One region of the Peribacillus suis genome, then DNA from elsewhere that is predicted to be linked to it. Evidence: riboswitches for the same ligand, from Rfam matches in the RefSeq annotation. Region 1 holds a riboswitch; the other holds the start of a gene.

Region 1 (3,427 bases):
AAATTATCCATTTTAATTTTCATTTCTCCTTCTGATTTGGACTCTCCGACAACATCAATTAAATATTCCTCGATATTGTTAATATCCAACTTCGTTAAAATATCATCCAGTTCTCCAATTACCTTTTCAAATAAGTGGATTTTTTCATATAGCAATTTCAAAATATGTTCTTCGACTGTATTTTTAGTGGCAAAGTTATAAATCATGACGTCTTCTTCTTGACCAAGTCGATGAATCCGTCCAATCCTTTGTTCCAACCTCATTGGATTCCAAGGCAAATCAAAATTGATCAAGTGATGGCAAAACTGTAGGTTGATTCCTTCTCCTCCGGCTTCGGTGGCAATCAATACCTGGATTTTCTTCTGGAATAGTTCCTTCATCCAATCTTTTTTACCACGCTTAAACCCTCCGCGGAATGGAACGGATGAAATGCCATGCTGTTGCAGGTACCATTGTAGATAAAGCTGTGTAGCGCGATATTCGGTGAAAATAATGACCTTGTCATCAATTTTCTTAATAAGTTCCAAAGCCTTCTCTGCCTTTGAATTTTGTTCGGTGAGGTTTACTTTCTCAAACAGATCATCTAATCTTGCTTCAAAGTCAGCCGATGGTTCTTTGTATTTTTCCTTCATATTCTTCAATGTATAGTAGACTGCTTCTCGGCTGCTGCATGCTTCCCTTTGAAGGGTGAGTGAAGAAAAAGCACTTCCTTTTGTTCCGTCTGATATTGGTTTAAACTTCGTTACGGCATCATACAAGGCTTGTTCAGTTGGTGAAAATTCAATGATGATTGTCTCTACACGCCGTTTCGTCCATTCAATTCCAGTATCGGCACGTCGGTTTCTTATCATGACCGTATTGACAAGCTCCTTTAAGTGCTCATCTTCTAGAATGTTCCGGCCTTTCCCTTTGTATTTTTCGGAAAAGAGTGCGGCATTTCCTAGGTGTCCAGGCTTTAATAATGAAACGAGATTAAAGATTTCCTCGATTTTATTCTGAATGGGTGTAGCAGTCAGCAATAAACAGAATTTCTTTTTAAGATTTTGGACAAATTCATAATTTTTCGTTTTATTATTTTTAAGTTTATGAGCTTCATCAATAATGATAAAGTCATATTCTTGATTGAAAATGATATCCCGATGGGGGGCTCGCTTAGCCGTATCGATGGAGGATATGACGATATCGCATGATTCCCATACATAACTCTTCCTTTGAACGACTGCAGGAATATGAAACTTCGTATTCAGTTCGAAAGCCCATTGGGTGACAAGTGATGCGGGTACAAGGATCAAAACCTTTTTAACCAGTCCCCGAATCATATATTCTTTTAAAATCAATCCTGCTTCGATAGTCTTACCAAGACCGACCTCATCAGCCAATATGGCTTTGCCATTCATCTGTTCAACCACCTGACGTGCTGCCTCTAATTGATGGGGAAGGGGAGTCAGTTGTTGAAGGTGCTTTGGCGCTTGTAAGCCTTCAAAATCAGGAATAATTAGGTTCTCTTCCATTTGGATGGCCAGTTTATAAAGATCCCAATTTCCCCATGGACCGTCGTTTTCCATCTTTTGCAGAAATTCATCATTCCATTCAGAACTGAAGGATATATTGATTTTCATTGATTCTTGCTCCTTCTTAAAACATAATTTTCTTAGTTTCTTTAAACCATGAACCTTTTTATAGGGTAATAAAATCTTTCTCCACAAAAGTTATTGCAGAGTAAAGTATCTTAGGGTAGGATGTAAATATATTTAGAAAATTGCAATAGTACTGAAGTTAGAAGGAAAATATTCTTCTTGGATAATAATTTTAGTTATTATAGTATTAGCATTTGGATAGTGCTTTATCCAAAGATCAACAATGAGCAGATTGGTACCCATTTCACGCAAATGGATGACCATCAGGTGGAGAATTTTCAGTCTTTTCCATCAATATGCGGGTGAGGATAAGGGGAGAGACTACCATCTACATATGTAGCGCCGAAGGAGCAAACTTAGCAGTGAATCTCTCAGGCAAATGAACTCTTATCGGACGCGACTCTGGAGAGCGCCAATTATTTAATGACGGCCACCAAAGGGGAAAACCTATAATAATAGGTAAACTTTCAGGTTTCAGGACAGAGAAAAAGCCATTTTGGCTTTCTCTGTCCTTTTTTGTGTCTTTTTTTAAGGAATATCAGCTGAAAGAGAACAAGCAAAAAAATTGAAGGAGGTCATTTTTTGAGCAATTTAAAAAGAACGCCATTATTCGAGGTTTACAGTGAGCACGGTGGAAAAACGATCGATTTTGGTGGGTGGGAACTGCCTGTGCAGTTTACCGGCATAAAAGATGAACACGAAGCTGTGCGTACAAGAGGTGGCTTATTTGATGTGTCGCATATGGGAGAGATTGAGGTAAAAGGTTTCGGGAGCCTTTCTTTTTTACAAAAGATGCTGACGAATGACGTAGCCAAGCTGAAACAGGGCGGAGCGCTATACACAGCCATGTGTTATGAAAATGGGGGGACCGTGGACGATCTTATCGTTTACCAAAAAGCGGAAGAGGATTATCTGCTTGTGGTCAATGCAGCCAACATCGAGAAAGACTTCAATTGGCTTCAGGCGAATGGTATGGAAGGTGTCAGCATCAATAATGTTTCAAACGATTATGCGCAACTTGCTCTGCAGGGTCCTCGAGCGGAGAAAGTATTGCAGAAGATTACCGACCAAACTGATTTAAGCACAATTGGCTTTTTTAAATTTAAAGAAGACGTCCACATTCATAATATATCCACGATGGTTTCACGTACAGGGTATACGGGGGAAGATGGTTTCGAGATATATTGCCGAAGTGAGGATGGTCCAGCCCTTTGGAGAGAAATTTTGGAAGCTGGTAAAGATGATGGGATACAACCGATTGGACTGGGGGCCCGTGATACCCTTCGGTTCGAAGCAAAACTACCGCTTTATGGTCAAGAGCTTTCGCCGGATATCACCCCAATCGAAGCGGGGATTGGTTTTGCGGTTAAACCGGATAAGGCGTCAGACTTTTTTGGGAAAGCCGTGCTTGCCGAACAAAAGGAAAAAGGGGCACCACGTAAGCTTGTTGGCATCGAAATGATTGACAGAGGCATACCTCGGCATGGCTATAAAGTATATAACGGGGAGAAACTCATTGGCGAAGTGACGACAGGGACTCAGTCACCAACATTGAATAAAAATGTAGGATTGGTCCTTATCGATAAAAATCACTCAAGTCTATCCACGGAAGTAGAAGTGGAAATCCGTTCTAAGAGACTGAAAGCCATTGTTATCCAAACACCTTTTTATAAAAATACACGAAAATAGAAGGGAATGGTCCATAAGATGAAACATCGTTACTTACCGATGACAGAGCAGGATAAAAAAGAAATGTTGGAAGTTATAGGGGTCACAACCGTCGATGATCT
Region 2 (3,427 bases), 2.0 Mb from region 1:
ATTCTAAATATGTTTCACAGATTATGATGTTTTTCTAAAAAAATGTTTCCGTAATACCTAGTACCTTACACTAATTCGATAAAAAAATTAATAGTGTGGCAGAAAAAAATATTCGTCACGCTTCATTTTACTCTCTCATTTAATCACAGGAAAATGGGATAGGAAGGTAGACTTCCGTATCCCAAAATTCCTCGTTCATTTTTTTCGATAGTTATATATGACAACTAAAAGAATGAACCAAAGCGGTGTCAGCAATAATGACGGCCTGGTCGCCTCAGCAAACAGCATGACGATCAAGATGAAGATAAACAGCCCTAAGATTACATAGTTGATGAAAGGTGTTAAGGGAGCCCTGAAAGTGGACGTAGCCCTTAAGTCCGGACGTTTTTTCGTATACCGGATATGGGAAATCAAGATGATGCTCCAGACCCATAGGAAGCAGATTGCACTAATCGTTGTCACGATGGTGAAAGCTTGCTCCGGTATGATTTTACTTAATAATGCCCCAATGGAGACAACGATGGTAGACGTAACCAATGCATTGCTCGGAACAGCACGTTTATTTAATTTCTTAAGTTTTGCAGGTGCTTCGTTATTGTTGCTCAAGGTATAAAGCATGCGGCTTGTTGAAAACAATCCACTGTTTCCGGCAGAAGCGGCTGATGTCAACACGACGAAATTGATAATCCCTGCAGCAACCGGAATCCCGATCAAGGCGAAGACCTCCACGAATGGGCTGCTCGCGGCATCGAGCTGTGTCCATGGATTGACGCAAAGGATGACGGTGATGGCACCGATATAGAAAAGCAATATCCGGACAGGGATCTTATTGATCGCTGACGGGATGTTTTTTTTCGGATTGGCGGTTTCGGCCGCTGTCACTCCAATGATTTCGACACCAACAAAGGAGAAGACGACTAGCTGTAGGGAAAGCAAAAAGCCGGATGCGCCGTTCGGGAACATGCCCCCATGACTCCAAAGGTTGTTGAGGGAAACGGTTCCTGTATCGGTTTGGAAGCCAATGATGAGTAAGACAATTCCCACAACGATCAAGGCGACGATCGTGATGACTTTAATGAGGGAGAACCAGAACTCCAATTCTCCGAATAGCTTCACGGTCAACAAATTCAATCCTAGTAGAATCACCAAGCAGGCAAGTGCAGGGATCCATTGCGGAATGTCGAACCAATATTGCATATAGACCCCGACAGCGATGATATCGGCCATGGCCGTCATGATCCAACAGAACCAGTAGGTCCAGCCAGTCACGAAACCAGCCCACGGTCCGATGTATTCCGTGGCGAATTCGGTGAATGAGGAATATCCCGCGTTGGACAACAGCAATTCCCCTAAAGCCCTCATGACGAAAAACAAGGCAATCCCGATAATCAGATACGAAAAGATAATGGAGGGTCCCGCCAACTGTATGGCTTTTCCGGATCCCAAAAATAACCCGGTCCCGATGGTTCCTCCTATGGCGATGAGTTGTACATGTCGATTTTTCAAATCCCTTTTCAATTCTTGTTTAGCCAATTTGTGCGCCCCCGTTGTTATAATTCTTGAATGTGAAGTACATGGTCCGTTGATTCCAATCGATCACCAGGGCAATGAATCTGTCCAGTTTAGTAGCGATTTCACTTCGTTTTTTTAGTGATGATTGAAAAAAGACAATAAAAAAAGAGATTGGAAGCTACCAATCTCGAAAGGTTAAAGAATAACAAATATTCGTTACTCTTCTGTCCTTTTGCCTGAGATTGTGAATCCTTCGGCGCTGCACGTGTGTACAGTCTCTCCAGAAGCTGCTCCTGCTATAGTGTGATCCATAGCATTCATCGCTTGCTTAGTATGTGGTTGTCAATAAATGATCGCTGTGAAAGATGAAATTCTTTTTGGCAACTCATTTATTCTTTTAAAATAATAATGGAATTCTATCACTATTTTGATTTTGGGTCAAAGGGATATATTGTAAATGTGGTGGGGGGTGAATCTATATGACCAGTTTGATGCCCAAAAACGATGCGAACCCCGAATCAGTTTGATAAGAACATTTTTTCATAGTCCCTTTTAAGAATGGCCATGATAATCTCGTCCGAATATTTTCCATTAACATATAAAGACTCCCGTAAAATCCCCTCTTTGACAAAGCCGACTTTCTCATAGGCTCTAATTCCCCGTAAGTTATGGCTGAATACTTCCAGCTGCAGGCGATTTAAAGCCAATTCTTCAAAAACAAAGGCTAAAACAAGCTTGATCGCTTCTGTACCATACCCTTTGCCGGTTAATTCAATGGAATTCATTGAAATTCTAAATCCTGCCTTTTTGTCCTCTTTATCGATATCAGAGATGGATAATTCCCCGATCATTTGGTCACTTTCGTTTAAGCAAATGGCTAGATCATGGCGGGATGGATCTTCATGTATATTCTTTATATGAAGTTGAAGCTGTTCTAAGGTGAATGTAGATCTTGTCCCTGTCATATACCGTATTTCCTCATCCTTTGTATTCTCTAAAAGGATAGGTGCATCCGATTCTTTTAAATAACGGAGATAGATTCTTTCTCCTATTAATTTCACTTTATTTCCTCCTCCGTCGATACTTACCATCAATCGTACATAGGTTTCCTTCACCCGTATAGGGAAAGAACAAGTACCAATCATGTTATCCCATCCATTGCTTTGGGTTAAAAAGTGTTTTTCCTAAAAGTACATTTGTGTTTTTGGGGAATATTTATTATTATAAGATAAGGAAATGCTTTTGTGGGTAAAATACTTAGGAAGCATCGTAAATCTACTAAATTATTTATCTCGTCATTTTATGCTTGTACATCTGGGGGAGTTATCATGTCAAATAAAGAATTAACAAGAGGGCTGGAGGCACGTCATATTCAGATGATTGCCTTGGGCGGTACGATCGGTGTTGGGTTGTTCATGGGATCTGCCAGCACGATTAAGTGGACCGGACCCTCTGTGATGCTGGCGTATGCCATCGCGGGCCTTTTTATCTTTTTTATTATGCGTTCGATGGGGGAAATGCTGTACCTGGAGCCTACTACGGGCTCATTCGCAACGTTTGCGAGTGATTATATCCATCCATTGGCAGGATTTGTAACTGCTTGGAGCAACTGGTTCCTATGGGTGTTGGTCGGCATGTCTGAAATCATTGCCGTAGGATTATATATGAACTTTTGGTTCCCTGAACTGCCAGCTTGGATTCCGGGAGTGGTGGCCATGGTCATCCTTGGCGCCGCTAACCTCATTTCCGTCAAATCCTTCGGTGAATTCGAATTCTGGTTTGCACTGATCAAGATCGTTACCATCATCTTGATGATCATTGCCGGTCTAGGTCTTATCTTTTTCGGGATAGGGAATGGTGGGGAGGCAATCGGCCTTTCCAATCTATGGGCTAACGGCGGTTTCTTTACGGGGGG

What was found. Region 1 has a riboswitch for glycine ahead of gcvT (glycine cleavage system aminomethyltransferase GcvT). Riboswitches for the same ligand answer to the same signal wherever they lie in the genome.
Region 2: another riboswitch for glycine. It lies ahead of AC503W_RS03115 (amino acid permease); the one in region 1 lies ahead of gcvT (glycine cleavage system aminomethyltransferase GcvT).

What each region holds. Positions count from the first base shown of each region.
Region 1 is NZ_CM182019.1:2,635,835-2,639,261, reverse strand. It holds gene AC503W_RS12835 (DEAD/DEAH box helicase) at 1-1,619, opposite strand, end outside; glycine riboswitch at 1,940-2,034, shown strand; glycine riboswitch at 2,038-2,122, shown strand; gene gcvT (glycine cleavage system aminomethyltransferase GcvT) at 2,220-3,326, shown strand; gene gcvPA (aminomethyl-transferring glycine dehydrogenase subunit GcvPA) at 3,345-3,427, shown strand, end outside.
Region 2 is NZ_CM182019.1:643,970-647,396, forward strand. It holds gene AC503W_RS03115 (amino acid permease) at 196-1,533, opposite strand; glycine riboswitch at 1,727-1,806, opposite strand; gene AC503W_RS03120 (GNAT family N-acetyltransferase) at 2,031-2,573, opposite strand; gene AC503W_RS03125 (amino acid permease) at 2,841-3,427, shown strand, end outside.